3 regions of the Bacillus sp. GbtcB14 genome follow, and region 1 is predicted to be linked to each of the others. Evidence: riboswitches for the same ligand, from Rfam matches in the RefSeq annotation. Region 1 holds a riboswitch; each other region holds the start of a gene.
The links. A riboswitch is a leader RNA that binds a small molecule or an ion and turns the genes downstream of it on or off. The one in region 1 is predicted to bind S-adenosylmethionine.
Positions count from the first base shown of each region.

Region 1 (10,629 bases):
AAGAAACGAAGGCAATGAAATTGCCTTCGTTTCTTTTTTGTCCCGTATTAACGCAGTAAGCCCCTAATATTGATTAAAGGTTCACTTTCTTATTTTGCCCATTCACTTACTTGCTCTACGCTCATTCGTGGTGCAGGGTGGCCTTTTAAAGTCGATTCACCAATTGTAATAAGCATAATTGGTACGTAGCGAGATGAAACATTGAATTCTTCTGTAAGTGCTTGTGGGTTGAAACCACCAATAGCACAAGTATCCCAGCCAGTTGCTTTAGCTGCAAGCATAAGTTGCATTGCTGCTAAAGATGCATTTGAAAAGGCTGCATCTCTTGGGAATTGCTCACGAGCATATGCAGACTCAATATTTTTAGCTAAGCGCTCTTTTGCTTCTTCTTTCATAAATCCTTGTTCTACAATTGGACCGTAAACTGGTTCAACGTTTTTATAAGCTTCTAAATCACCTAAAATAGCGACTACAGCAGATGCATCAAGAATTTGTTGTTGGTTATAAGCAATTGGATGTAATCGTTTCTGTACATCTTCACCTTGGAATACAAGGAATTTCCAATGCTGCAAGTTCCAAGCAGAAGGTGCTTGAGCAGCTCCCTTTAAAATCTCGTGTAACTCTGAAGATGAAATTTCTTTTTCTGGATTGAATGCACGTGTAGAAGTGCGTTCGTATAGAACATTAAAAAAGTTGTCGTTTGTCATTATATATCCTCCAAGTTACATATCAAATTATGAAAAAACACATGTAATATATTCTACTTACATTTTGTAAGTTATCGAATTTAAGAATATAATATCTTTATTTTAATTGTCAAGTTTTAAAGAGGAAGCTAGGGCATTCATACAAACGATACAATTCTGATAATCATACACTAAAAAAGGAATTTATAGAGTGAAACAGCGAAGATAACATTCTCAATTAGCTTGTTAACATGAATTCCTCACGCATTCAAGTGTTTAGAGTACAGTCTTTTATAAAATGTTTGTGAGGGATTCAGTAGAACAAGATATATGAAGTGAGTGAAGACTAGTGATGAACATACTACATTTTTTATTAGAGAATACGGTTTTCCAAAATGTATTACAAGATCTTCAGTTAAATGTCCTTTATATAGAAAATGGGTGCACACATCAACAAACGATAGAAAGTATTCATCCAAAATGTATGTTTATAGCAAATAGTTTTGAAGAAGGAGAAGTATTGTATCAGAGGACTAAACCACATATTGTAATTATGTATGTAACAGATTTTTCTCAAATAAAATATATAAAGAATATGTATAATCCACAGAGTACTTTTATTGTCATTTGGGATCAACAGATAACAAGCGAGTTTACAGAGGTGCTTACGTTAGGGATACGTAATATTGTGATAGCCCCTGTGACTCCGCAAATGGTGTTAGAGGAAGTGAATAAAAGTTTGTATCAACTTTCTTTAGTGCGGCAAGTAAGTTTGCAACAAGAACTACTTCAAACGATGTTTGATTTTCAAAATGACTTATTATTTATAGTAGAAGACGATGAGATTGTTGATTGTAATACAAATTTTTTAGAGTTTTTCGGATATGAAAATTTGTTTGCCTATCGTGAGCAACATTTAGTATTTGCTGAACATTTTATTAGAGTAAATGGATACTACTCAACAACTCATGATATAACATGGCTAGATGATACATTATCATATGATAGAAGAATTAAGATGTCTAATTATGAAGGGGAAGTGTCAACTTTTTTATTGCGTGCGACACCATTGCCAGAAGATTTATCAAGATTTATTGTGAAGTGTACAGAGATTACAGAATTAGATGAAATCTATCAAGAACAAGAAAGGCTTGCTATGATAGATTCGTTAACAGAGATTTATAATCGTTTGAAGTTCCAACAAATACTAGAGGCTGAATGGGATAATGCAATGCGTAACGATGAAAAAATAGCGCTTATTTTATTTGATATAGATAATTTTAAAACAGTAAATGACACGTATGGCCACGATTTTGGTGACTTAGCATTAATTCAGCTTGCAGAGCTTATGAAATCTAAAGTGGAGCAGCAACATGTATTTGCAAGGTGGGGAGGAGAAGAATTTATTATATTAGTAACGAATACAGTAGAAAAAGAAGCATTTCAAGTTGCAGAATCATTACGGTTTTTCATTGAGACAAAGCAATTTTCAGGAATTTCGAAATTAACAGCGAGTTTTGGAGTTGCGTTATATGAACAAGGTATTACAAGAGAAGAATTAATGCAACGAGCGGATATTGCATTATATGAAGCGAAAAAAAATGGGAAAAATCAAGTGTGTGTATATAGAAAAGAAAAAAAGTGATTTTTCGCAACAAATTGTTGCGATTTTTTTTTATTGTTTGATAATAGAATATGAGGGGGATTTTGAACGAAGGAATTATGGAGGAGCAACATGATAAAAAAAATAATGATGATGGCTTCGCTGTCTGCTGTAGTTTGTGGTGGAGTATACTATTTTCTCTATAATCCCAATATAAAGGAAAGCACTGTATTAACAACTAAGGTGAATCCTACTATTGAATCAGAAGTACAAGAGAATATAGAAGAAAAAGAAGAACAACAAATTGATTATGCTAGTATATCTCAAAAGTTAGATCAATATTTAATAGGAAAGCAATTTAATGGAACAGTTTTAGTAACAGATAAAGAGCATGTTATATTGAATAAAGGATATGGATATGCTGATGTTCAATATAAGATAGAAAATACGCCTCAAACAAAATATCGTATCGGTTCTATTACGAAAACAGTCGTGGCCACATCTATTTTACAGCTACAGGAACAAGGGAAGCTAAATATTCAAGACAATGTAAATAAATATATTCCCTCTTTTCCGGTAGATAAAAATATCACCTTATATCATTTGTTAACACATACATCAGGTTTACCAGAAAGCGGAAAAGGGAAAGTGAATGCTGCTTCTCGTATAAATTTAGTAAATTGGATTGGAAGTCAAAAATTAGAATTTCCACCAGGAGCAGGTTGGAGATATACAGATTATAATTATATGGTGCTTGCCTATATTATAGAAAGCATATCAAAAAAAACTTTAGGAGATTACATAAAAGAAAATATATTTACTAAAGCAGAAATGCATGAATCTGGTATGGGAAATATGGCTCAGGGAGATCAGCATTTTACTAAAGGATATGTAAAGAAAGAGAATGTACTTGAACCTGCACAAAAATTGTTAATGGAGTGGTTATACGGATGCGGTGAGATGTATACGACAGTTGGCGATATGAAGAAATTAGACGAAGCGATTATAAATGGGAAACTTCTTTCTGAACAAAGTATACAAGCGATGTTTTCACCTTCAACAGAACGAAAATATGCATTTAGTTTTTATATATATCCGGATTATTTTCATAATCATGGTGTACTATCTGGTTGGAACACATTCAATAATTTTAATAAAGAAAAAGGCACTTTTGTTATTTTATTTTCAAATGTGAAAAATAGTATAGATGATGATTTTAATAATGAGTTTCGAAAGATGGTAAGTGATTTATTAGAACAAAGGGGATGAGAAAATGGAACGTAAAAATGTATCAATAGGTTTCATCGGTATTGGTGTAATGGGAAAAAGTATGGTGCGTCATTTAATGCAAGACGGCTATAAAGTATATGTATATAATAGAACAAAAGCGAAGACAGACTCTTTAGTGCAAGATGGTGCAAATTGGTGTGATACACCGAAAGAGTTAGTAAAGCAAGTAGATGTTGTAATGACTATGGTTGGATATCCACATGATGTTGAAGAAGTGTACTTTGGAAGTGAAGGCATTATAGAGAATGCAAATGAAGGCACGATAGCCATTGATTTTACGACATCTACACCCACATTGGCAAAACGTATAAATGAAGTTGGTAAAAGAAAGAATGTATTTACGTTAGATGCCCCTGTATCTGGAGGAGATGTTGGTGCGAAAGAAGCAAGACTTGCAATTATGGTCGGTGGAGAGAAAGACATATATGATAGATGTTTACCGTTGTTTGAAAAACTAGGAACAAATATTCAGTTACAAGGACCAGCTGGGAGTGGACAGCATACGAAAATGTGCAATCAAATTGCAATTGCATCCAACATGATTGGAGTATGTGAAGCTGTTGCTTACGCGAAAAAGGCTGGACTGAATCCAGATAAAGTATTAGAGAGTATTTCAACGGGAGCAGCAGGTAGCTGGTCATTGAGTAATTTAGCTCCTCGAATGTTAAAGGGAGATTTTGAACCAGGGTTTTATGTAAAGCATTTTATGAAAGATATGAAGATTGCTTTAGATGAGGCTGAAAAATTGCAATTACCAGTACCAGGTTTAAGTTTGGCGAAGGAATTGTATGAAGAGTTAATAAAAGATGGGGAAGAGAATAGCGGAACACAAGTGTTATACAAAAAATACATAAGGGGGTAAATGAGATGGAGCTTCAAAAATTTGATGAGATGATTGATACTGTACAACGAGCAACTTGTATACAAATTAATGAAAAACAAAAAGAAGCTTTTAAACAAAAATATGATTTTGAGCCGAAATTCGAATATGGAAGAGATGAAAAGGGGCATTACGTTATTCGAACTTCAAAAAAAATGCTAGAAGAAATGGAGTTTTATTTGGCATTGAAGTATGATCGAGATGGAGTTGATCTATATATGCAAGCAGAGATTGATGGTATATGTCACGTATCTGTTAGCTATAGTGAAGATGCCCTACATTTACAAGAATTGTTTCAATTTCTAGAAGAAAATAAATAAAAGTCCTCATTTGAGGACTTTTATTTATTTAGGTATATTAAATTTTTATAATTATAAGCTAGAAGCCCGGCGGCATCGTTCGATTGGGAATGGAATAACTTGCGCGATGTGATTAGGACCAAATTGTTTTGCACGAGCATGGCGTACTATATAAAATGCACACAGAATGGAAACAGGAATAGCACCGAATAAGCCGAAAAATAAAGCGCTTACACAAGATGCGACAAAACCTAAAACACCAACTTCCAACTCTTCCATAATAGCTCCTAGAATAACAGGAAGTGCTCCACACGTAACCCCTAGTATAAGTGCGATAAGTAAACTCATGATTATCCCCCTCTGTTTGCGATATTCTTTTCCTTCTTATTTAATTGTAGTATATCATATACAAAACAGAATTTTCAGAAAAAATTCAAAAAAAGTTCAATAAATGTTCAAAAAGTGTTAAAAAATTCATTGGAAAAATAGAAGGGGAGATTGTTTTGGAATAGAAGGACTCATATGTTTGAGAAAATAAAAAATCAGGCTTATTTCATTTTTTGAAATAAGCCTGTTCCATAGGAGGATGTATATATGTAGAGTGAATAAAAGGTTGGAAAAGGGGATCCAATTCCTTTTATTCAACTAACTACCTCAATAAATTGGAACCCAGCCTTCAGTTGTAACAAAAATACGAATAGCGACAACTTGACGATCATCTTGTAAGGTAAAATAATGTCTTGCATTTTCTGGAACAGATATGAGATCGCCTGGCTCAAGTTCAACGTCAAAGAATTTGCCATCTTTTCCTTCAATGGCAAATATGCCATGTCCACTAACAATAAAGCGAACTTCATCATCGGTATGATGGTGTTCTTTTTGGAAATTAATTAATAATTCGTCAAGGTTAGGTGTGCTATTTGAAAGTGAAATTACATCATGTGCTTTATAACCTCGGCGCGCTGAAACATCAGCGATTTCTTTTGAAAACACAGCTAATATTTCAGCCTTGTTTTCATCTGTTAACGAATAATTTTCATTTAAATAAGTAGGAAGTTTAGAGATGTTCCATTTCTCATATAAAACGCCTTCCTCTTGTAGAAATTTAGATACTTCTACTTCATTTTCTATGCGAGTATTTACTTCATGAATACGAATTTGCGCCATTAGAAACGCCTCCTTGAATTGATAATAGTTTTATATGAAATTGGAATAAAAACTCATAAGCTTCTAATCTTTTCTTTGCATCAAAGCTATCTCGGCCCCATACGGTAATACCGTGGTTACGAATTAATACTGCTCCAGAATCTCCTTGTATATGCTTTCGGAAGTTTTCTCCGAGCGTTGGGATATGGGCATGGTTTTCGATAATAGGAATGTGAATTGTTGCACCTTCTTCCCAAATATCGAGAGCTTTAATAATTTCTTGATTTTGAAGGGTGACTGCATCACTATATAAATTTGTGATGACATTATTATCAGTTGTATGAACATGAAGTACGCACCCGGCATTCGTATTGTTATAAATATGTGTATGCAATATTGTTTCTGCTGAAGGACGTAATTCAGTCTCTAATACGGGAACCCCTAGATAATCTACTAATAGAAAATCATCTGGAGTAGTTTTTGTTTTATCTTTACCACTTGCTGTAATAAGAAAAGTAAGTGGCTCATGACTAACCTTTATAGAAATATTACCACTCGTTGCTGGAAACCAATTTCGTGTTGTTAATTCTTTTTTTACCTCGCTTAAGTCATACCATTGACGAAAAAGTTGTTTCATGATTTCACCTCCAACAAACGTTTTAATTGGGTTTGAACATCGTGAAATGTTTCAAACGGTGTATAAGCAATATAATTCTCTTCACACTTTGTAATAAGGAAGTCGCGGGCAAATACTTTATCTGCTTGTTTCGCAGCTTGTAAATCAGTAATTGAATCTCCAATCACAATATGGAAGTCATTCGTATCACTTAATTTACGGATTAAAGATGATTTGCATAATCCGCAATGATTTTGACAATGATGATCACAAGGATGAGGCCACTTAACGGTAATGAATTCACTTGAAAAGTCTGTTTCATTACAGTAAATTTGCTCTTTTGAAATGATTCCTTGTAAGAGTGGATAGACGAAGAAATCCATTCCGCCTGATATAACGTAAAAAGAAATGTTATTTTCATTTACAAATTGTATAAATTCATGAAAACCATTACGTATTTCAGCAGTTTTTATTAAAAATTGAATCATATCATCGTGTAGACTAGTAGGTATTAATTGAAATAATTGAGAAACACCTTCTTGAATAGACAGCTCTTGTGATAAAATTCTGTTCTTTACTTCTTCGGCTTCTGGTGGTGCAAATTTTTCCATAATGGACATAATGTTATCATTATTTGTAATCGTGCCATCGAAATCACAAAATACTTGAATACTCATAATTTCACCCCATGAGAGGGATTTCCCCATATTTGTAGTGCACTGTGCAAATTTATGTCATCTACTTCATGAAGTGGTGTATTTTGCAAAGTAGCATCAATTGCAGTACGGAAAGCTTTACCGCCGCCTTGCGCCCCGCTCGGATGTCCATGTATCCCGCCGCCAGCATTAATAACAACCTCTTTACCGAAATCTCGTAAAATAAAGGGAACGAAACCAGGGTGAATACCAGCAGACGGAACAGAAAAACTCTTCTTGAAAAATGGATCGTCTTCAGTTAAATATTTCGAGATAGCAAGAGCGTCCTCTTTTTCTAGTGCAACACTTCCATATGGAGATGGGAATAATGAAAAGTCAGCGCCAGCATAACGTAATAGTTTTCCGAGTAATAATGGAGAGGAAACTCCATATAACTTGGATGCTGAGTAAGCACCACTTACAGCAGGGTGTGCCATAATAGGAACTGTGATTTCATTATCTTCTGCCAGTGATTGTAGTACATCTAGTCCGTAAGCAAATACGTTAAATAATAGAATATCAGCCCCGGCTTGCACTGCGCGTTTCGCATTTTCTTTTAAATCGAAAGTTCGACCTGTTAAATTTACGGCATATAACGTTTTATGTCCGTATGTTTCATATACGGATTGTAAAACTTCTTTTCCAGATACAATGCGTTTCGTAAGTGGTGTTAATGTATTCTCAAATAATATTTCATCATCTTTTACTATATCTACACCACCAATTGCTTGATCGCGTAATTGCGTTTTTAAATACCCAATATTTCGTCCAATCATTCCTTTAAAAATACTCATTAAAAGAGGACGCTCATGCACTTGTAGTAGGTTTCGAATACCATCTATCCCGAACTTTGGACCAGGAAAATGCTTTTTTAACTCGTCTGAAAAAGTTAAGTCGATTAATTTCACTTCGCCATCAAGAGATAGCTTTCCGAATGTAGTTGTTAAAATTGCTGGTAAGTCTGGACTGAAGTTTAATAACGGATATTCAATTTTAATAATCCCGCGTTTTACTTTTTTTCGTAAATACGAATTGGTATGTTCTTGTTCAGCTAATTCCTCAACATGAATGACGTTGCCTTTATGCTGTTTTAATTGTTCTTGCAATAAGTGTGGCAAATGAGTCCAAGATCCAATTGTTAAACCGAGTGCAATTTGCTCAGCTTTTTTTTCTAAGTTATGTGAATCATCATGGATTAAATATGTCGCTATAATTCCGCTCATTGTTAAAACCTCCTAGTTAAATAAAAAAACCTCTCAGCTAAGGAGAGGTTTTTTTACAACCAGCTCCTTATCTGTCAGCATAATGCTGCGAGAATTAGCACCGTGTCTACAATTGTAGATCGGTTGCCGGGTTTCGTCGGGCTCGTCCCTCCACCTGCTCTTGATAAGAAGTATTTAGAAATGTTTAAATTTTTAAGATAACTGAATTTTGTCAGATATTTTTCATGTTGTCAATGACTTTTTGAAAAAATTTAATTTATCAATTCGATTAATGGCTTCTTGCAATCTATCTTCTGTATGTAAGAGGCCAACGCGGACATACCCTTCGCCATGTTCACCAAATCCAACACCAGGGGCAACTGCAACATGTGCTTTTTCTAGTAAAATATCAGAAAATTGCTCAGATGTATAACCTTCTGGTACAGGAAGCCATGCAAAGAATGATCCTGTTGGAATGTCTACATCCCAGCCAATTGAGTGACAGGCTGAAATAAGAGCGTTTCTGCGAGATTCGTAACTATTTACAAGGTCTACGACGCAAGACTGTGAACTTAATAGTGCTTCACGGGCAGCATTTTGAACTGCACCAAAAATACTAACATACATATGATCTTGTAATAAGTTAATTGTTTCAATGACACTTGCATTTCCCACAGCAAAAGCAATACGCCATCCAGCCATATTGAAAGTTTTCGATAAAGTGTAAATTTCAATACCTGTATCTTTAGCGCCGTCTGCTTGCAAGAAACTAACAGGTTTTTGACCATCGAATCCAATCGCACCGTAAGCGAAATCATGAACGACTAATATATTATGTTCATTAGCAAAATGAATAGTTTCATCAAAGAAATCTTTTGATGCAGTAGCACCAGTAGGATTGTTTGGGTAATTTAAAAACATTAACTTTGCCCGCTCAGCGATAGTGTCATCAATTTTCGTATAATCCGGTAAAAAATTATTTTCTGCAAGTAGCGGCATTGTTTCAAATTGTGCTTTTGCTAAAGCAACTCCCGATAAATAATCTGGATATCCTGGATCTGGAACGAGAATGGTATCACCAGGGTTTGTAAAACAAATTGGTAATTCTACTAATCCAGCCTTTCCGCCAAACAAAATAGCAACTTCTGTTTTTGGATTTAATTCGACGCCGTATTCACGTTTATAGAATGTTGCCACAGCTTCTTTTAAACTTTCATGTCCACGAAATGGCGGGTATTTATGATGAATGGCCTTTTCAGCAGCGTCTTGTAAAGCTTTTACGATATGCTGTGGTGTTGGTTGATCTGGATTACCTTGTCCTAGATTAATAACATCGTGACCTGCTGCAACGACTTTGTTAACTTTTGCAACAAGTGAAGCAAAAAATTGTGTTGGCAATGATGTTACTATCTCAGAAGGTTGAAATAATTTCATACTTTCCACCTCTTTTGAAAGTTGTTACAATTCTAGTGACAAATGATATAATCTTTCCAGTATTTTGTAAAGAAAAAAATTAAGAATGGGGCTGACAAAATGAAAGTCGCATGTATTCAAATGGATATTGTCTTTGGAGATGTAGAAAAAAATATTGAGAATGCTAAAAATAAAATAAGTGAAGCAATGAAAGAAAGACCCGATGTTATTGTCTTACCAGAACTGTGGACAACAGGATATGATTTAACTAGGCTTTCTGAAATTGCAGATAGGGATGGATTAGAAACGAAAGAAAAGCTGAAAGAGTGGTCGAAACAATATGGTGTACATATTGTCGGTGGTTCTATAGCGAAGCAAATGGAGCAAGGCGTTACAAATACGATGTATGTTGTAAATAATGAAGGACAGCTAGTCAACGAATATAGTAAAGTACATTTATTTCAGCTTATGGATGAACATAAATATTTAATAGCTGGTAATAGTACGGGCGAATTTAAGCTAGATGATGTTGAATGTGCTGGAACAATTTGTTATGATATTCGTTTTCCAGAGTGGATGCGTGTCCATACTGCTAAAGGGGCAAAAGTATTATTTGTTGTAGCAGAATGGCCATTAGCTCGTTTAGCACATTGGCGTTTGCTATTGCAAGCAAGAGCAGTTGAAAATCAGTGTTATGTTGTTGCGTGTAATAGAGCAGGAAAGGATCCAAATAATGTATTTGCGGGTCATTCTTTAATTGTGGACCCTTGGGGTGAAGTTGTAGTAGAGGCGAATGAAG
Region 1 is NZ_JAGXJT010000001.1:594,191-604,819, forward strand. Features, by position in the region: gene KVT31_RS03240 (nitroreductase family protein) at 90-707, opposite strand; gene KVT31_RS03245 (GGDEF domain-containing protein) at 1,039-2,331, shown strand; gene KVT31_RS03250 (serine hydrolase) at 2,422-3,558, shown strand; gene KVT31_RS03255 (NAD(P)-dependent oxidoreductase) at 3,563-4,441, shown strand; gene KVT31_RS03260 (DUF3909 family protein) at 4,447-4,779, shown strand; gene KVT31_RS03265 (hypothetical protein) at 4,831-5,106, opposite strand; gene KVT31_RS03270 (1,2-dihydroxy-3-keto-5-methylthiopentene dioxygenase) at 5,413-5,925, opposite strand; gene KVT31_RS03275 (methylthioribulose 1-phosphate dehydratase) at 5,903-6,541, opposite strand; gene KVT31_RS03280 (2-hydroxy-3-keto-5-methylthiopentenyl-1-phosphate phosphatase) at 6,538-7,197, opposite strand; gene mtnW (2,3-diketo-5-methylthiopentyl-1-phosphate enolase) at 7,194-8,438, opposite strand; SAM riboswitch class I at 8,503-8,608, opposite strand; gene KVT31_RS03290 (pyridoxal phosphate-dependent aminotransferase) at 8,661-9,851, opposite strand; gene KVT31_RS03295 (carbon-nitrogen family hydrolase) at 9,951-10,629, shown strand, end outside.

Region 2 (10,629 bases), on a different contig from region 1:
CAAAACAAGAAAAACCAGAAGAACCAAAAACGGATGATTCAAAACAAGAAAAACCAGAAGAACCAAAGACGGATGATCCAAAACAAGAAAAGCCAGAAGAACCAAAGACGGATGATCCAAAACAAGAAAAGCCAGAACAACCAAAGCAAGAGAACATTCAAGTTCCAGCAGCACAAGTAAATGAAGCAATCTCTAAGACATCTGAAAAGATGTTACAAGATGGAATTGAAAGTGATTGGGTAGCATTAGGTCTTTCTCGTTCTGGAAAGAATATACCAATTGAAGCGACATTAAATTATGTTAAGTCAGTAACTGAAAAAGTAGAAAAGCGTGTTAATCGTTTTTCAGCGACAGATTTAGCTAGAACGATTATTATGATGAATGCAATGCATGCAGACCCTACAAAGGTAGGTGAACATAATTTAGTTCAAAAATTGTACGAATCAGATAAAGTGAATTCTGTTACAGGTTATACATTTGCCTTACTTGCATTTGATACGAAGAAATATGAAGTTCCAGTGAATTCAAAATGGAATCGAGTTGCTTTAGTAGATGCCCTTTTAAACGCACAGCATACAGATGGCGGCTGGACTTACGATAGTACAAGCAGTAAAGATAGTGCTAGTAGCGTTGATGTAACAGGAATGGTTTTATCAGCGTTAGCTCCTTATCAAGACCGAGAAGATGTGAAACCAGCTGTACAAAAGGCTGTTGCATACTTATATAATGAACAACTAGAAAATGGTGGTTTCTCTGCTGATGGACAAGAAAATTCTAATAGTGCTGCGCAAGCAATTATTGGATTATCACTTGTGAAAGATGTAGATCAAAATCGTCTACATAAGGCAGTGCAAAATCTATTGTCATATCAACTTCCAAATGGTGAATTCAAATGGTTACCAAGTGATCAAAACGGTAGCGGAATGGCAACAGAGCAAGCGTTATTAGCTTTACTTCAGTTTAAAGAGCCTGGAAAATCGATTTATGACTGGTCAAATGTATCTGTTCCTGAAATCGATAAGAAACCAAATGTGGATTCAGAAAATGTTGTAGTAGAAAAAGAAGTTACTGAACAACCACAAGAACAAAAACAAGTACAACAAGAAACGAAAGATGACACTCTAAAAGTTGTTGTCGATAATGAACCGGTTAAAAATAAAAAATCTGGAAACGGTAGCATGTTACCAAAAACAGGAGCATCTTCTCATAGTGCAGCTACAGAAGTAGGTATGGGTGTATTATGTATTGCTTCTGCATATGTATTATGGAGACGTAAAGCAGCTTAACAAAAATTAGGAGCAATCATTTGCTCCTAATTTTCTTATGAAAGGTGAGAGACAACATGAGTAAGATGAAGTGGTTTATTTCTTTAATGCTTTCACTTGGGCTACTTGCCGGATGTGAAGAGGCAGCTGTAAAGCCTGAGAAGAAAGTAGAACCAAAGCAAGAAGAGGTAGCAAAACAAGAAGAGAAAAAAGATGAAGCGAAGCCGGAAGAAAAACCGGAGGAAAAACAAGCTGAACAAGAGCAAAATAAGCAAGATGAGCAGAAAGAGAAACAAGAACAAAAAGTAGAAGAGAAGCCGAAAGAAGAAAAACCTCAGGCACAACCGGAAGTAAAGAAGGAAGAAAAACTTCAGGAACAGCCTGCTACTAAGCAACAAGAACAACAAAAAGCACAAGAAGAAAAGCAACAACCGAAAGCGCAGGAAGTAAAAGAAGAAGCGAAGGTTGTGAATCAGCCGAAAGAAACACCGAAGCAGGAGCAAAAGAAAAATCCAGAAGAGAACAATAGTGTACCAACTCCGCCAACACCGGTACCACCACCAAAGCCAGTACCACCAGTACCACCAGTACCACCAGAACCTAAAGCAAAACAAGTCACTATCTCAGTAAAAGGTGATAAAGGATACTTATTAGGTGCGAAAAAGGTTGATGTACAAGAAGGCGATACAGTTTATAAAGTATTGCAGCGTACAGGATTAGATGTGGATGCGAATGGATCTAAAGGCGATATTTATGTAAAAGGGATTAATGATTTATATGAAAAAGATATTACAGCTACTAGTGGATGGAAATATCGTGTGAACGGTGCGTTTCCAAACCATAGTGCAGGTGTAGTAACAGTTAAACCAGGAGATACAATCGAGTGGGTGTATGTATTAAAATAAGAAAGGCATTCGGTAAAGGACTATGAAAATAAGTTTTGCTTCTTTACATCCTTTTGTGAATTTTTTCTATTATATCGGGGTGATGATACTATGTATGATGTGTCTTCATCCTCTTTTTTTAATTGGAGCAATTCTATTAATCGTTATAATCAATGTGATGCAAGGGAATAGCGAAAAGATTAGAAAGATGTTACCGAGCACAATCGTTTTCTTTTTTATGGTCATTTTATTTAATTCGTTATTAACGCATAGAGGCCGAACTACGTTATTTTGGTTAGGTGATAGCCGGATTAAGCTTGAGGCGATTATGTTTGGATTAGTAATGGGGTTATTACTAGTTGCGATTATGTTTACGTTTGCTTCGTATAATGATATTATTTCAAGTCATAAATTTTTATATTTGTTTTCTAGAATTTCACCGAAAGTAGCATTGTTAACGATGATTACAGTGAGGTTTGTTCCTTTGTTTATTAGACGATTACAGAAAATAACACTCGTCCAAAAGACAAAAGGTGTACAAGTAGGTGCAGGTTCCATTATTGAACGCGTGAAAAATGGTATGCAATTGCTGCAAGTATTATTAATTTGTTCATTAGAAGATGCACTGCAAACGGCAGATTCTATGCAAGCTCGTGGATTTGGTGTAACGAAGCGTACGACGTATATTCGGTATAGAATGGAAAGGCGAGATTGGTATACGCTCAGTTATTTAAGCATTCTACTTATAATTGCTATTATATGTAGTACGTATGGCGGAGGGAAGTTAATCATTTATCCGAAAGTCGAATCTATTCTATTTCAGCAATACGACGGGATGATGTTTGTCGTATTTACGATGTTTATTAGTTTACCAATTATAATGGAAGGAAGGGAATGGATATGGTGGCGCATGCAGAAATAAACAATTTGTCATTTGTATATGCTGATGAAAACGAATACGCGTTACAGCATATTTCTCTTTCTATTCAAAAAGGAGAGTTTATTGCACTTGCTGGAGGATCAGGCTCTGGGAAGACGACTTTATTAAAACATTTTAAAAAGGAGTTACTTCCAATCGGTACGCGTACTGGAGATACATATTATGATGGTACTTTATTAGAAAATGTACCGGATTTATTATCTGCGCAAGAAATTGGTATGGTATTTCAAAATCCAGAAAATCAGCTCGTAATGGATACAGTAATTCAAGAATTAGCATTTTCTTTAGAAAATATCGGGTTACCATCTCATATTATTCAAAAGAGAATAGCCGAGCTTATTAGTTTCTTAGGATTTCAAGATTTATTGCACCAATCTGTACATACATTATCTGGTGGGCAAAAACAACTTGTCAATTTAGCTGCAGTATTAGTTATGCAGCCGAAATTATTATTATTAGATGAACCGACAGCACAGTTAGATCCGATTGCTGCGAAAGAGTTTTTAGGATTGTTAAAGCGTATTAATGAAGAACTTGGAATAACGATCGTTTTAAGTGAACATCGTTTAGATGAAGTGATACCACTTGCAACACGCGTCATTTGTATGAATAACGGCCGAATCGTTTATGATGGTAGTCCAAAAACAGTTATAGCGAACATGTGGGAAGTAGAAAATTTCCGTCCATTTATTCCGCAAATTCCAAGATTGTTTTTAGAGTGGAATGTAGAAGATATTCCATTTACAGTGCGAGAAGCACAAATGAAACTGAATAACTTTTCAGAGATATCATATGTGAATGAGCCAATAGCAAAAAGTGAAAAGCACGAAGTTATTTTAAGTGCAGAGCATATTTCGTTTCAATATGAAAAAAATAGTCCACTTATTTTACGAGACTTGACCGTATCGATTGAAAAAGGAAAATGGGTAGCGCTCGTTGGAAAAAACGGTACAGGGAAGTCTACACTGTTAACGATTTTAGCGGGATTACAAAAAGCGAGAAGAGGGAAAGTAAAGTGGAATGGGAAAGTGATACATAAAATTGATTCGAAAGAACGATTTAAAAGTATCGGGTATGTATCGCAACATCCGTATTATCATTTTACATTTGATACAGTGTGGGAAGAAGTGTATGAACGTGCACGTGAATTATACGGAGAACAAGGAAAAGAAATTGCAGAAAATATGCTAAAACAGTTTTGGTTGTATTCGCTTAAAGAACGCCATCCGCATGATTGTAGCGGGGGAGAGCAACAATTACTCGCATTATGTACAACGTTATTGTCAAAGCCGACGTTATTGTTACTTGATGAACCGACAAAGGGATTAGATCCATGGAAGAAAGAAAGAGTAGGAGAGCTATTTAGGAAGTTGCAAAAGGAAGGTACAACAATTGTAATGGCAACGCATGATATTGAATTTGCGGCGAAATATGTGGATCAATGTATGATGTTATTTGACGGAGCAGTTATTATGAATGATGCACCGAAAGAATTTTTTAGTGGAAACTTCTTTTATACAACATCTATCAATCGATTCATTCGAAAAGAATTGCCATATGCATTAACGTGGGAGGATGTGTACGAAGCGTGTCCAAACGATATGTTGCATTCATAATATGTATTTTTGCAGTTATAATAGCCACATTGTTCTTTACTACATTTATCATGGACGGGTATTACATGTTAAGTAGCTTGTTTTTATTAGTAGTTATTATGTTACCATTCTATATCCGCTTTGAAAGAAAGGCGTTTGTTTCACGTGAAATTGTTCTCGTCGCTGTGTTAGCAGCAATCGCAGCAGTGAGCCGCGTACCATTTTCGATTTTACCGAGTGTACAACCGACCTCTTTCGTTATTATCGTTTCTGCAATCGTGTTTGGGAGTGAAACTGGTTTTATGATCGGTGCAACAGCGGCTATCGTATCTAACATTTTTTTAGGACAAGGTCCGTGGACGCCGTGGCAAATGTTTTCATGGGGGATGATTGGTTTCATAGCTGGATTATTACGCAATACATTTTTAATGAAAAAGTTATGGGGAAGACTACTATATGGATTATTTGTTGGATTTTTATTTGGCTGGATTATGAACTTCTGGGGGCTTCTCGGTTTTATACAGGAAGCAACGTGGGAAACAGTTATTTCATACTATATCGCAAGTTTTTACTTCGATTTGAGCCATGCGATTTCGAATGTTGTGTTCTTACTACTATTTAGTACTTCTTGGATTACGATTCTTACAAGATTTAAAAGGAAATATGGTATATTAGATAAGCATAACATGGCATAGAAAAGCATATTCATATAAGGTAGGGTCGCGACTTACATATTCGTTTGCCTCTTTCATGCTTCTTACATATTGTAAGGAGCATTTTTCTGTATATTTTTTAATTATAACGGCAATAATAATGAAGTATGCCATTTGAAAAAACTTCCCACCAAATTGATGGGAAGTTTTTTCAATCTTGTTCTAAAATGTGAACGGTGTAATCACAGCGTTGAATAGCTTGTTCGATCGCATAAAGGGATTGTTCAATACGAGCGCGATTAAAATCTTTTTCAACAGTCTGTAGTGCTTCTTCTAAACAATGTTTTGCTTCTTGTAATGATTGAAAAGAATTTTGGACATATCCGCGAGCATTTTCGTGCATTTCATAATCCTCCTTGCATATTCATATATGTATAGTATGAACAGTAAGGAACAAAATATAATTTGTTATATTTATTTGACAATTAAAACGAAATTACGTATAGTAGGAATTAAGTGAATATTTTCTTATCCAGAGAGGTGGAGGGACTGGCCCGATGAAACCCAGCAACCGCGATGCAGGTGCTAATTCCAGCAGAACATATTTGTTCTGGGAGATAAGACGAAGATATAAACGTAACTTCTTCTTATCGGAGAGGTTTTTTTGTTGCAAAAAAACCGATTACGAAAATTTATCTTAAGAAGAAAGGGGTTGCGAAGTACTGTGACACTCGAAAAATACGTAAAACTGCGTAGTACAGTTTATGAATATATGATAGAGCAAGATAAGCCAATATCATTGTTAGATATTCAAGAACATATCGTTTCGCATCATGAAGGAAAATTCACGAAAAAGATGTTACATCAATTTTATTTATCAAGACTATTAGATGAACTGAAACTGGATGGGAAAATTACATTAGCTGATGAATATCTCTATACTGAAAAAGGGGTATTTTATAAGGCGGGAAAAGGGAGCTAAGCTCTCTTTTTTTTGAAGTATGTAGAGTAAAAGACTGCTTAAGCAGCCTGATACAAGGGAATGGTGTTGAGTGTGTAGTGTCAAAGATTGAATGTGCCTGAAAGAGGCACTTCATATCGGCTGCAAATGAAAAGAGACACCTCCGCCGAATAGGTGTCAGTCGTTTTGTCATATAGACTTGCTATTTGACAGTTATTAGAATAACATGCAGGGTTTTGGAAGTCAAAAGGGAATTAAAGGAAGAGGTGTTGTTATGTACGCTTACTTACTAAATGATATAACGAAATGGATTCCTAAGTACATTATGGATAAAGGGTATGAATATTATGAAGAAGGACATGTAGAAGATGTTGAAATACAAGAAAAGAAAATATTTGCTTTCGTTACTGGAAATGCAGGAAACTATGAAGTGATTATTGATCTTGAAAATTTTACAGAAAGTAGCTGCGAGTGTCCATATGAGAATTATTGCAAGCATATGGCGGCAGTTGTTTATGATATTCAAGGTGCTGGTGAAAGTACGCTTAAAGAGAAACTGAAAGATTTAGAAAAGGAAGAGTTACTTACATTATTAAATCGTTTATTACAAAGTTCGAAAAACGTGCAAATTGTAGAGAAGATGTTAAAGAAGGGGAAACTTTAACATATAGAGGGAGTTGTTGTGCAGTGAATATACGAATTGTATACGCTCATCCTAGTCCTCCAAGTTATAACGCAGCGATTTTAAAGCATGTGCAAAAAGGATTACAAGAAACAAATCATTCGGTTACGGTACTTGATTTATATAAAGAACAATTTGATCCAGTCCTTGTTTTTAATGAAGAGAAGAAAAGACCCGTACATTATGAATGAAATGGAACGTAGTGTAAACTGTTGTGGGTATGATAATGAACTTTTGCGAACGTATATTACATGTTTACTTCAATTGAATAAATGTAGCGAAACGTTTGAACAAATTCAAATGCAATTAAGAAATAATTATTTAATAAGAGGGATTTGTGAAAGAGAAGTTGATGAGGTTGTACGGGGAAGTAAAGAATATGAAATGTATTTTCTTCCTAAAGCGTTACAGTGGAATTTCTTGAGAGAAAATCCACATCTAATTGAAAAAGTATGTGAAGATTTTTTTGCATTTGAGGCATTACATCTTACGGAGATAGAGTGGAAGAGGATTATAAATTGCGTGGGAAATAAGTGATTCATTATGTAAAAAAGCTAGTATAAAACTAGCTTTTCATTTAAATAAATAGGAAACATAGACTTATGATAAATCCTGCATATAGTAAGTTAACAACGCAAAATCCCATAATATCACGGGCACCTAAACCAGCTATCGCTAATGCCGGTAATGCCCAAAAAGGTTGAATCAAATTTGTCCAAGCATCACCCCACGCAATTGCCATTGCTGTTTTTGCAGCGGGTACGCCAAGTTCAGCGCCAGCTGGAATCATAATTGGTGCTTGCACAGCCCATTGACCGCCACCGGATGGAACGAAAATATTAACGATGCCAGCGCTTAAAAAAGTAAAGAGTGGGAAAGTTGTTTCGTTTGAAATGCTAATAAAGAAATTCGAAATAGCTCCTCCAAGTGAAAGTCCTTCACTATTTGCTCCAATCATCATTCCCATAATTCCAGCATAAAACGGAAATTGAAGTAAAATGCCAGAAGCACTTTTCGTAGAGTCTGAAAAGGCACGAATGTATTGAATCGGAGTGCGGTGAAAAATAAGTCCAGCAATTAATAACATAAAAATAACGATGTCTAGCGTAAGGTTAAAGCCTTTCGTATAAAAGTAATTGAAAATATAAATGAGACCCAACAATCCAACACAAAGTGTAATAATGATGCTATTTTCCATTTTTTCAGCGAATGTATTGTTTCCTACTTCCTGAGCGGCGGCTTCTTCATGGAACACGCTAGGATCTACCGTTATCGTATGTTTTTCATCTGGATGCATGGCCCGGTTAATGAGAGGCATCGTAACGAGAAAAATAATAACTGGTACAAGTGCGTATGGTGAGAATAGCGTTTCTGTTATTGGAATCGCTTCTTTAATACTTCCTGCTGTCGTTTTAATTAATGTTTCACCGCCAGTTGCTAACGTAAGAGGAATAGAAGCAGAAAGTCCCGCATGCCAAATGAGAAATCCAGAGTAAGAAGAGGCAATGGCTAGTCTATAATCTAATCCTTCAAGCTGCCTTGCCACTTCTTTTGCATATAAAACAGATACAACAATACCAAATCCCCAGTTTATGTATGCCCCTAGTAAACTTACGATTGAAATGGCAATAATACCTTGTCCATTCGTTTTCGGTAGTTTTGCCGCTTTCGTTAATCCTTTTTTTATGAGGGGAGCATTTGCTAAAGCAGATCCTGTCACGAGTACAAGTGCCATTTGCATAGAAAAGGCGAGAAGCCCCCAAATGCCATTACCCCAGTGATTAATCATTTCCACAGGTGTTTGGTGCGTTGCAAACATGCCGAAGAAAATAACAAAAACAGTTAATAAACATGATAAAATAAACGGCTCTGGCAAGAAACGTTGCACTAAGGTGACGCAACCATTTGTAAAAGAACGAAACAAAATAGATCAACCTCCTTATGTATATTTATTACAATTATTCGGGGTTGTTTGAATAATATCCTTTAATATATAGAAAATTCAGATATTTATACCAGTTGTTTTTATTTATTAAACCGTTATTTCATTGTGTGTTGAAGTATAGTGCAACCATCTGTTTCAAACATTGCTACTCTTAGGTTACATCATGCTACTTCTCGATTCTTACGGATTTTTATAATCTATAGTAAAAACAAAGTTATAGGAGTTGAAATTATGGAGTTCTATAAAAAGCTAAAAGAAGAACGTTTAAAGCATAACTTATCACAAGAAGAACTAGCTCTTAAATTAAACATTAGTAGACAATCAATTTCTAAATGGGAGCTTGAAAAAGGTTATCCAAATATTGAAACACTTATTGCATTAAGTGATTTATTCAATATTAGCATTGACGAATTAATTAAAGGAGATGCTTTCTTGAAAGACAAAATCATTAAAGAAGGAAAAATGGGGGAATTAAAAATGACAGATCAATTCAAATGGTTATATGTAGTGAGTTCAATTTTAGTAGTATTTTGGCTTTTTGTACTGCCTTGGTCCAATTTATCAGGTCTAACATTAAGCATAATTAATCTCATAGCTATTATTTACTTTGTAATAGTCGTACACTACATCAAAAATAATAAGAAAAAATTTTTTAATTAAATTTTAAAATGAAAGCCGGCAGCAAGTCAGGGGATAAGCATTCTCTAATTGCTGTCAGCTTTAGTCAATTCAGGCTTAATTACAATTTTGGATACTCAAACTTTTGAAGTAGCGGTAGTATTTCTATCCCCAACAAGAAAAAGCCTCCACTACCGTGGAAGCTTCTCTAAATGATGTGCAATATCAATATACATATTGGAGTAAACGGAATGGATTTCATTACTTGGCGTAGCGTTAGAAGAGAAGTGGACAATGACCATATTTGCTTTCGGATCGATGTAGAGCGATTGTCCATAACTACCTAACACTTCAAAAGCATCCTGTTCATTGTGCGGAATCCACCATTGATTATGATAAGAAATGGAAGCTCCAGGGCCAACTGCAAGTTCACCTTCTTGGACATTTATTATATCTTCAGTAATAGAAGAAGGGAGAATTTGTTTTCCGTTATATTCCCCGTTGTTTAATAGTAATTGCCCGAATCTCGCCATATCTCTAGCAGTTGCATGTAAGCCAGCGCTTGCTTGTTCTACTTTTGTTTCATCTGTAACGTAATACGCGTTTTCTTCCATACCAATTTGAGACCATATGCGTTCGCTAACATTTTCTGCTAATGATTTATCCGTGATCGTTCGAATAACCCAAGCGAGTGTTTCAGCTGATCCGTTATCGTAAGAAAAATCGGAACCAGGCGGTTCAGTTTCTTCTACTTCTCGTAACATATCATAAATGTTCATCGGACCGTCGTAGTTTTTACCTCGAGGTAAAATATTACTAGCTAAATATAGTTGTGCATCTTGATTTTCTAACGCTGGATGTTCATATCCGTGAGTAGGGTATTCAACAGAAACTTGCATGTCCATTAATTGCTGAAGTGTGGCATTACCGAACGGTGTGTTTTTTAATTCTTTTATATATGTGTCAGCTGTTTTTTCTAAGTCAATACGGTTTTCTTCAGCGAGCGATTGTATCACTGCCCCAGTAAAGACCTTTGCTAATGACGCCATGCCATGAGGTTCATTCTCGTTATATCCATTGAAATAT
Region 2 is NZ_JAGXJT010000005.1:278,752-289,380, forward strand. Features, by position in the region: gene KVT31_RS17000 (DUF4430 domain-containing protein) at 1-1,286, shown strand, start outside; gene KVT31_RS17005 (DUF4430 domain-containing protein) at 1,343-2,170, shown strand; gene KVT31_RS17010 (energy-coupling factor transporter transmembrane component T) at 2,193-3,071, shown strand; gene KVT31_RS17015 (ABC transporter ATP-binding protein) at 3,044-4,705, shown strand; gene KVT31_RS17020 (ECF transporter S component) at 4,678-5,379, shown strand; gene KVT31_RS17025 (hypothetical protein) at 5,549-5,740, opposite strand; SAM riboswitch class I at 5,863-5,961, shown strand; gene KVT31_RS17030 (hypothetical protein) at 6,002-6,319, shown strand; gene KVT31_RS17035 (SWIM zinc finger family protein) at 6,573-6,962, shown strand; partial or broken gene KVT31_RS17040 (NAD(P)H-dependent oxidoreductase) at 6,986-7,153, shown strand; gene KVT31_RS17045 (group-specific protein) at 7,164-7,517, shown strand; gene KVT31_RS17050 (short-chain fatty acid transporter) at 7,558-8,904, opposite strand; gene KVT31_RS17055 (helix-turn-helix domain-containing protein) at 9,157-9,585, shown strand; gene KVT31_RS17060 (serine hydrolase domain-containing protein) at 9,735-10,629, opposite strand, start outside.
Region 2: it holds a riboswitch for S-adenosylmethionine, as region 1 does, so the genes downstream of both, KVT31_RS17030 (hypothetical protein) here and mtnW (2,3-diketo-5-methylthiopentyl-1-phosphate enolase) in region 1, are expected to answer to the same signal.

Region 3 (10,629 bases), on a different contig from region 1:
AATAATTGTTTCTAAATTCATCTATGCTCGCCTCCTTACAGACTTGCTTTTTTTGTATGATAGTCTGTTGCTTGCTCAAACGCATGTGCAACGCGGTAAATTGTCGCTTCATCGAAGTGTTTACCAATGATTTGTAAACCAAGTGGCATGTTGTTAGCACCGAATCCACATGGAACAGAAATCGCTGGAACACCCGCTAAGTTTACTGGAATTGTTAAAATATCATTTGCATACATTGTCATTGGATCATCAACTTTTTCGCCCACTTTAAATGCCGGAGTTGGCGTTGTTGGTCCAATAATAACATCGTAGTTCGCAAATACATTTTCAAAGTCGTTCTTAATTAATGTACGTACTTGTTGTGCTTTTTTGTAATATGCATCATAGTAACCAGAGCTAAGTGCAAATGTACCAAGCATAATACGACGTTTTACTTCATCACCGAAACCTTCGCTACGTGTGTTTTTGTAAAGATCTAATAGATTATTTACATTATCAGAACGCACACCGTAACGTACGCCATCAAAGCGTGAAAGGTTAGCAGATGCTTCCGAAGAAGATAGTAAGTAATACGTTGCTAGAGCGTATTTAGAGTGCGGAAGAGATACTTCCTCCCAAGTTGCGCCCATACCTTCTAATACTTTTAAAGCAGCTAGTACTGACTCACGAGCTTCCTCGCCAACACCTTCGCCTAAGTATTCTTTTGGTACAGCAATGCGTAAACCTTTAACGTCGCCTGTTAAGCCAGCTAAGTAGTTTCCTACTTCAACGTTTGCAGAAGTTGCATCCATACGGTCAATACCTGAAATAGCTTGTAATAAGTATGCATTATCTTCTACTGTACGTGTAATCGGTCCGATTTGGTCAAGTGAAGATGCGAATGCTACTAATCCGTAACGAGATACGCGTCCGTAAGTTGGTTTTAAACCTACAACACCGCAATATGCAGCTGGCTGACGGATAGAACCACCCGTATCAGAACCTAGAGAGAATAATACTTCTCCTGCCGCTACAGCTGCTGCAGAACCACCACTAGATCCACCTGGAACGTAATCTAAGTTCCATGGATTTTTCGTAGCGTAGAAACCTGAGTTTTCGTTTGAAGAACCCATTGCGAACTCGTCCATATTTAATTTACCGATTGTAACTGTGTCAGCAGCTTTTAGCTTTTGCACAACTGTCGCATCATAAATTGGATCAAAGTTTGCTAACATTTTGCTCGCACAAGTAGTACGAAGACCGTTAGTTACAATGTTATCTTTTACACCGATTGGCATACCGAATAATAATCCATTATCTTCAGCACCAATCTTTGCGTCTAATTCTTTCGCTTTCGCGCGTGCATTTTCTTCATCTAATGTAAGAAAAGCTTTTACGTTATCTTCAACATCCGCAATACGTTTGTAAGATTCTTCTACTAAATCCGTAACGGAAATTTCTTTGTTGTTTAACTTCTTATGTAACTCTGATACCGAATGATCAAATAATGACATCGAAATTCCCCTCCTCTATTCTAATACTGCTGGAACACGGATTTGATTATCTTTGTGATCCGGTGCATTTTTTAATACTTCTTCGACTGGTAAACCTTTTTCTGGTACATCTTCACGCATAACATTTTTCATAGTTAATACATGAGTTGTTGGTTTTACATCTGTTGTATCTAATTCATTTAACTGTTCTGCAAATGTAACAATTGCATCTAGTTGTTTTTGAAATTTTTCTGCTTCTTGATCAGTAATTGCAAGACGTGCTAAATGTGCTACGTGCTTTACATTCTCAACGGAAATTCTTGACACGGCTAGGCCACCTCCATAATATATCGTTCAATCTACAATACTATTGATGATACCAAATTTTCAGTACTTCAAGCAAGTCAACACATGGCACTTACAGCATTTTTACATAAAAAAAGAAAGGCAAATGCCTTTCTTTACAATTTAGTCTTTATCTAACGGTTCATTTTTCGGAAATCTCTCGTTATCTTCTTCATTATCACGAATTGTTTTTTGTAATACAAAACAAGACATCGTTAAAAATAATGTTCCAATTAAATAATATCCTTTTACACTAAGCGTTTCATCTAACGTATAAATTCCAATTAGCATACCTGAAAGCGCGCAAACAAATGAAGTCCATGCTAAAAACGTGAACGCTTGCGTATTACGTCTTCTCATCGTTCTCCCCCTCGTTAGCTGTACATCCATTATAGATAAGTATATTTACCATGATGGATTTTTATGTAAATTCTAGTTTTATATTTATAAATCTACCATAAAAGAATACTATTTTAAAGACAGTTTTCTGTCTAGTCTGAAAAAACAGTCAAAAACATTGACATTTATTTCAATTCCACATAAAATAAAAACAAATATTACGAACCTCGAAATATACGGGAGTGGAAATAATTGTTGCAATATGAACATTTTTTAGACTTACTGCTAGATAACGCCAAGAAACTTTTTTATCCTGAAGAATGGGTAAGCCTAGATTTAACACTTTCTAAAACAGAAGTATTTTGTTTACTTTGGATGGAGCGAAATACAGATATTACAATGACAAAAATTGCTGACCTTCTTGATATACCGATGAGTACAACGACAGGCGTTGTAAATCGCCTTGTAAAAAAGGGATATATTGAAAGGTACCGTGATGAAAACGACCGGCGCATTGTATTAATTTGTTTAACAGAAAACGGCGTAATGCTCGTCCACGAAGTAAAACAAAATGCAGCCCATTACTTTAACCTAGTGACAGAAGCATTATCAGAAGAAGAAAAAGCATTCTTACTACAAATCTTCCAAAAAATCATGAATCACATCGCTACGTCACAGCAAAAAACAGAAGAAAAGGTTTCTACACCTAAAATGAAAAACATTCCGATTGAATAAAACCCTAACCGGGTTTTTATTCAATATTTTATTTTGGAACTCGTAATATTCGATACTCGAAACAAAGGGGATAGAATGATGAGAATTATTTTGTATACAGGTAAAGGCGGCGTAGGGAAAACTAGCATTTCAGCAGCAACAGCACTTCAAAGCGCAAAACAAGGATTAAAAACTTTAGTAATGAGTACAGATCCTGCTCATAGTTTAGGAGATTCATTTGGTATAAAGCTATCTTCTGAGCCATTAGAAATCCGTGAAAATTTATGGGCACAAGAAATTAATACAATTTATGAAATGGAAAAAGGCTGGGGAAAGTTACAGAAGTATATTACCTTGCTATTCACTTCCAAAGCAGCTGATGATATTACAACAGAAGAATTAACGATGTTTCCTGGTATGGAAGATTTAATTAGCTTACTGCGCGTACTCGATTATTATAAACAAAACACATATGATGTTATCATCATTGATTGCGCTCCAACAGGAGAAACATTAGCAATGCTAAGTTTTCCAGACATGCTCGGCTGGTGGATGGAAAAATTATTTCCTATTAAAAGAAAAGTTTTAAAAGTCGTTCGTCCTGTAGCTCAACCACTCCTTGGTGTCCCTCTTCCAACCGACGATATTATGGACGAATTAACAAATACACTTGAACAGCTCGGAGAAATGAGAGATATTTTATCAAACCGAGACGTAACAAGTATCCGCATCGTTGTAAATCCTGAAAAAATGGTCATTAAAGAAGCTCAGCGCAGCTTTACGTATTTAAATTTGTACGATTATAACGTAGATGCCGTTATGATTAATCGCGTCATCCCTAACACTGTCACCGATCCTTATTTTCAAGCATGGAAAGATACGCAAAAGAAATATAAAACATTAATTCAAGATAGTTTTCACCCCCTTCCTATTTACGAAGCTCCAATGTTTGAACAAGAAGTTGTCGGTCTAACTATGTTAGAACGTGTAGGAGATTCTTTATTTAAAACTGACCATTCCCCTACAGAAGTGAAATTTAATGGGCGCACTCAATATGTAAAAAAGGATGGCGATGAGTATATTTTCGTTCTGTCCATTCCCTTCTCAAACAAAAGTGAACTTTCCTTAAATCAAAAAGGTGATGAACTTATTATTCGAGCGGGTTCTGTTAAACGGAACATCACGTTACCAAAAACATTAACACACCTTTCTATTCAAGGAGCAAAATTTGAAGAAGATGTACTAAATATTCGGTTTGGAGGTGTAGTACATGCATGAGGAATTACTACGCAGGGTAATTCGTACAAAAATAAAAGTCGGGATGCATATATTAGAAGAGCTACCTAATCCAATCCAGCAATCAGCTAAACAAATATTAAATATTTTACAAGAGGAACTAGCTGCTTATCCGAAAGAACAAGAGCATCATGAAGATACTTTAAAAAGTATTATAATTGAATAACTACAAAAAAAGACCAGGAAAACTCCTGGTCCATTACTCTACTTAACAAACATGGATTCTACGTTATACAGAATTGGAAGGTACAGAATTAGGGTTTTGTTTGTTAAGTAGATTATATGTTGAACGAACTAACAGCGGAGGGGTTCCTACTGTTAATCGTTAAACCCGATAATTATTTTACGATTTTTTCAAGCTCCTCAAGTGAAAGATCTACTGAAATGGAACCATCATTTGTTTCTTTCTTAATTGCATCTGTTACTTCTTTTGAATGATAGAGTTCAATTACTTTTTTCAGTGTTGGATCATCTTTATCTTTCGTACGAGCTGCGAAAATATTAATATATGGCTTCGCATTTTCATTCTTTGGATCTTCTAAGAAAATTGGATCCTTCGCTGGATCTAATCCAGCTTGACCAGCAACACCGTTATTAATAACTGAAGCTGCAACGTCTTTTAATACACGAGGTGTTTGCTGTGCGATAACCGGTGTGATTTTTAATTTCTTCGGATTTTCAGCAATGCCGCTTGGATCTCCGAATAAGCCAAAGTCTTTCTTAAGCTTTAATAATCCAGCTGCATCAAGAAGTTTTAATGCACGAGCTTGGTTCGTTGGATCATTGGGAATCGCAATTTCTGAACCATCTGGAATTTCATTTGCCTTCTTATATTTTTCAGAGTATAAGCCCATTGGTGCAATTTGCGTTGTACCAACAGCTGTAATATCTAACTTATGCTCTTTTTTAAATTGCTCTAAGAAAGCAACGTGCTGGAATGAGTTTAGTTCAATATCTCCATCAGCTAACGCTTTATTTGGCGTTGTGTAATCAGAGAACTCAACCAGTTTAATTTTAATTCCTTCTTTTTCAGCTTTTTTCTTTAAAATTTCCCAAGCGTCTCCATCCGTTCCAGTTACACCGACGCGAACTACTTTTTCTTTCGCTCCTGCCCCCGTGTCTCCACTTGAGCAGCCGCTTAATGCTGAAACCCCTACAATTGCTGATAATGCAAATGCTAAAATTTTCTTCATTTTCTTTTCCCCTCTTCCTTTTTATGATCTGCGTAAAAAGACTTTCGCAAAGTAGTTTCCTAAGTTTTGAGCTACCTGTACGAGAATAATAAGTAAAACGACCGTTACGAACATAACTGATGTATCAAAACGTTGATAACCATATGTCATTGCTAAGTCACCAAGACCACCGCCACCGACAAGCCCAGCAACTGCTGAAAATTCAATTAGACCAACTGTCATAAACGTAACACCTAAAATCAATGGCGCTAACGCTTCTGGCACAAGAATTTCAAAAACAATTCTAAATGGTGAAGCACCCATTGCTTGCGCTGCTTCAATGACTCCCTTTGGAACTGAAACAAGATTTGTTTCAACCATTCTAGCAATACCGATTGATGCAACTAACGTCATTGGAAAGATTGCTGCTGCTGTTCCAATCGTCGTTCCGATAACACTTCTTGTTAGTGGACTTAAAGCTACTAAGAAGATGATGAATGGAACCGGACGAATTGTATTAATAATGATATTAAGAATAGAAAAGACCCATTTATTTTCTAAAAAGTTCCCTTTCCTTGTTACATATAACAGTAAACCTAGAGGTATACCAAGAATTGTAGCAAATATAAGGGTTACGATTACCATTAAGAGGGTATCCCCCGTCGCATCTACTATGCGAGGCCAAAATATACTCCAATCAACTCGCATGAGCTTCTACCTCCTTCAGCTGCACTTGCAGTCTTAGATGTTGTAATGCTTTTTGAATTTCCTTCTGCTCACCTTGCAATTCTACAAGAAGATTTCCAAATAGCACATTTTGGAGTTCAATAATATTTCCATACAGTACGTTTACATCGACGTTATAATTTTTCGCAATATATGATAGTACTGGCTGCCCTGTCTCTTCACCAGTAAATGTTAAGCGATAAATCTGTCCACCATTTTGAATTTTACCTAGAACACTTTCCGGTAAATGATCATTAATAATAGAACGTACAAAGTTTTGAGTCGTCTTTGTTTTCGGTTGTGTGAAAACGTCAAACAGTTTTCCTTCTTCAATAACTCTCCCCTTCTCCATTACAGCTACACGGTGACAAATTTCTTTCACAACATGCATTTCATGTGTAATAAGAAGAATTGTTACATTGTATTCTCGATTTACTTTCTTTAATAAGTTCAAAATTTCTGTCGTTGTTTCTGGATCTAAAGCTGATGTTGCCTCATCACATATAAGAATGTCTGGTGATGTTGCAAGTGCTCTTGCAATACCAACACGCTGCTTTTGTCCGCCTGATAGTTGCTCTGGATAATAGTTTGCTTTATCTTCTAATCCTACAAACTTTAGCAGTTCATTTACTCTTTCTTTTATCTCATTCTTTGGTACTTTCGCTAATTTTAATGGATAAGCAATATTCCCAAACACGGTTCTTGAATTGAATAAATTAAAACTTTGAAAAATCATCCCGATTCTTTGTCTTAGCTTCCGTAATTCTTTCGTCGATAGTAATGTAATATCTTTATCATCTATTGAAATCGTTCCCGCCGTTGGCCTCTCTAACATATTTACTAGGCGTAATAACGTACTCTTTCCAGCGCCACTAAAACCGATAATGCCGAATATCTCGCCCTTCTCAACTGATAATGTTACATCTTCCACCGCATGAACAGATTGCCCACCTGATTCATATACTTTACTTACATTGTTAAAAGAAATCATTTTTTCCCCTCCTATATGCTGTAAAAACTTGAAGTAGAGCTTTCGAGGTAAAATAAAAAGTGCTCCCCTTCTTATCAACCATAAAGATAAGAAGGAGAGCACTTATATGTACTCGTTCACATCTTCTCATCTTCCAAGCCTTTCATAGGCTTGCTGGAGTTAGCACGGTATTAAAAAACCCGTTGCTGAGGTATCGTAGGGCCAGTCCCTCCACCTCTCTGGATAAGAATGTATCGATTTAATTGTCGTTTAATTAATTTTCATTATAGAACTCAGAATAATAAGAGTCAATACATTTTTTAGAAAAATATAAATTATTTCTTTATTAAAATTTTTAGATGGAATTTCATAATAAAATAGTAACCTTTAAAGTTATGTAAAATTCTCCTCCTGCATATTTTTAAAAAGGATAATCTTCTCTACTAATTGAATACCATTATTTGAATATGAAATCGGAGGAAGATAAATATATGAAAACAGCTCTTTTACTCGTTGATATTCAAAATGATTATTTTCCGAATGGAAAGATGGAATTGCGCAATCCAGTAGAAGCAAGCGAATATGCTAGTCAGCTACTACAATTCTTTAGAACGAAAAACGAACCTATTTTTCATATCCAACATGTAGCAATTAAAGATGATGCTACTTTTTTCCTACCCAATACAGAAGGTGTACATATTCATGAAAGCGTACGCCCACTTAGAGAAGAAACCGTTATACTCAAACATTATCCAAATAGTTTCCGCGAAACCGTTCTTCTAGAACACTTACAACGTTTAGATATTGAGCACGTCGTCATATGCGGGATGATGACTCACATGTGTATTGATGCTACCGTAAGGGCCGCTTTTGATTTCGGCTTTCCATGTACCGTTATACATGATGCTTGTGCGACAAAAGATCTTTCTTTTAAGAATGCTACGATACCAGCCGTTTATATTCATAACACAATTTTAGCTAGTTTAAATGGCGTATATGCAAATGTAATGAGTACAGAGGAGTTTTTAGCTATAAAAAAACACTCCCTTCAGTGAGCAAAACCGAAAAGAGTGTTTCTTGTCAAACCATAGATTTTCTTTCAAATTGTATTATACAGGAAATTCTTAAAATGAATACTAAAAAATATGACTAATAAATCAATTTTTCTCGTTGTTTTGTTTCTATTTACATGTTTATCCCGATATTAATAGGGTTTAGCTAGTTCTAAGTACCAAATAGTAATATATGGTACTTAGAACTAGTTTCTCCTATCAAAAACGTAACATATTATTTATCTGTTTGTTTTTGCTTCTTTTTCAAATACTCCGCACGCAAATTTTCAATTTGCTGCTTTTTATCAAATTTGGCAGGCGTCTGTTTTTCATGAAACTTTGCCACAGCTACCTGACTCTTGTAATCCAATTGATATTTTCCCACTTTGTTCACCTACTTTTCTTATCTTTAAAGAGAATCTATCCAACAAATATAATATATCTTATTTACTGAAGTAAACCTTATTACTTTATTAGTTTTTCTACTGATATCTATCTTAATCCACATATAGAAAATTTTTCAAAAAAAAAAAAAAAAAAAAAAAAAAAGAGATCTTCGCAGACTGCGAAGATCTCTTCTACTATTTCTTATAAAGTTTCAGAAGTAGTTTTTGCTTGCATGTGAAGTGCTAAGTAGTCAGGGCCACCAGCTTTAGAGTCTGTACCAGACATGTTAAAGCCACCGAATGGTTGGTAACCTACGATTGCACCCGTACATCCACGGTTGAAGTATAAGTTACCAACGTGGAATTCTTCACGTGCTTTTTCAATATGGTCACGGTTATTAGTAACAACAGCACCTGTTAAACCGTATTCTGTATTGTTTGCAATTGCAAGTGCATGGTCAAAGTCTTTTGCTTTACAGAATGCTACTACTGGTCCGAAGATTTCTTCTTTCATTAAGCGAGCATCTTCTGCAACGTCAGCAACGATTGTTGGTTGGATGAACCAGCCTTTAGAATCGTCTCCTTCGCCACCCGCTAAGATTCTACCTTCTTCTTTACCAATTGCAACATAGCTCATTACTTTATCGAATGCAGCTTGGTCATTAACAGGACCCATGTTTGTACCTAATACAGCTGGGTTAGCAACTGTTAATTCTTTCGTTAATTCAACAGCACGATTTAATACGTGATCGTATACATCTTCATGGATTACTGCACGAGAACATGCAGAACATTTTTGTCCTGAGAATCCAAATGCTGATGCAACGATAGACTTAGCTGCTAATTCAAGATCTGCTTCTTTATCAACAACGATTGTATCTTTACCACCCATTTCAGCGATAACGCGTTTTAACCAAATTTGGCCTGGGTTTACTTTCGCTGCACGCTCATAAATACGGATACCTACATCACGAGATCCAGTGAAGCTCACGAAACGTGTACGAGGGTGATCTACTAAGTAGTCACCAACTTCAGAACCATTACCTGGAACGAAGTTTACTACGCCAGCTGGTAAGCCAGCTTCTTCTAATACTTCCATGAATTTCGCTGCTACTACAGGAGTTGTACTAGCTGGTTTTAGTAATACTGTGTTACCAGAAACTAAAGCAGCTGTTGTCATACCTGCCATAATTGCGAATGGGAAGTTCCAAGGAGAAATGATAACACCTACTCCTAATGGAATGTAAGAGAAACGATTATATTCAATTGGACGGCTTTCTACTGGAATACCGTCTTTTAATTTCAACATTTGACGACCATAATATTCCATAAAATCGATTGCTTCTGCTGTATCAGCATCTGCCTCATTCCATGGTTTACCTGCTTCTTTTACAAGAATAGCAGAGAATTCATGCTTTCTGCGACGAACGATTGCTGCAGCGCGGAATAAAATGTCTGCACGCATTTCTGGCTTTGATTTTCTCCAAGTTTGGAATGTTTCATCCGCTACTTGCATTGCTTTTTCAGCTAACTCACGGCTTGCTTTTGAAACGCGACCAACAAGTTCCTCTTTATTTGCAGGGTTTACAGAAACAATTTTGTCTTCTGTAGTGATTTTTTCTCCCCCAATAATTAATGGATAGTCTTGTCCAAGATAAGATTCTACTTTCTTTAAACCTTCTTCAAACGCTAATTTGTTAGCCTCCACTGAAAAATCTGTAAATGGCTCATGTTTGTATGCTACTACCATTCTTTTTAGCCTCCCCTTAGAAAAACGTTTACATTTTACAACATTATTCTACACGATAATTTAGATTTATTCAAATATTCCTAGACTTATATTTTAAAAATTAATTAATTTTTAAAATATAATAAAAAAATAGAGTTATACATACGTATAACTCTACAAAATATGAGTATATTCCAAAATGTTTTTTCCAATCAATAAAATAGTTACTAACAAAAATAAAGTCCTTACATATCCAACACCTTTTTGGACTGCAAACTTCGATCCAAAATAAGCGCCAAAAATCATCGACAATCCCATAATAATACCGTATTCAAAATGAATTACGTCTAAAAATAAAAAAGTAATTAAAGATACAATATTACTAACAAAGTTCAAAAGTTTTCCAGATGCTGCCGCTTGAATAAAAT
Region 3 is NZ_JAGXJT010000008.1:22,714-33,342, reverse strand. Features, by position in the region: gene gatB (Asp-tRNA(Asn)/Glu-tRNA(Gln) amidotransferase subunit GatB) at 1-21, opposite strand, end outside; gene gatA (Asp-tRNA(Asn)/Glu-tRNA(Gln) amidotransferase subunit GatA) at 36-1,493, opposite strand; gene gatC (Asp-tRNA(Asn)/Glu-tRNA(Gln) amidotransferase subunit GatC) at 1,509-1,799, opposite strand; gene KVT31_RS21620 (YiaA/YiaB family inner membrane protein) at 1,941-2,177, opposite strand; gene KVT31_RS21615 (MarR family winged helix-turn-helix transcriptional regulator) at 2,409-2,891, shown strand; gene KVT31_RS21610 (ArsA family ATPase) at 2,967-4,148, shown strand; gene KVT31_RS21605 (DUF3926 domain-containing protein) at 4,141-4,332, shown strand; gene KVT31_RS21600 (MetQ/NlpA family ABC transporter substrate-binding protein) at 4,505-5,359, opposite strand; gene KVT31_RS21595 (methionine ABC transporter permease) at 5,381-6,046, opposite strand; gene KVT31_RS21590 (methionine ABC transporter ATP-binding protein) at 6,036-7,055, opposite strand; SAM riboswitch class I at 7,179-7,284, opposite strand; gene KVT31_RS21585 (cysteine hydrolase family protein) at 7,526-8,089, shown strand; gene KVT31_RS21580 (hypothetical protein) at 8,322-8,471, opposite strand; gene pruA (L-glutamate gamma-semialdehyde dehydrogenase) at 8,675-10,222, opposite strand; gene KVT31_RS21570 (TSUP family transporter) at 10,376-10,629, opposite strand, start outside.
Region 3: it holds a riboswitch for S-adenosylmethionine, as region 1 does, so the genes downstream of both, KVT31_RS21590 (methionine ABC transporter ATP-binding protein) here and mtnW (2,3-diketo-5-methylthiopentyl-1-phosphate enolase) in region 1, are expected to answer to the same signal.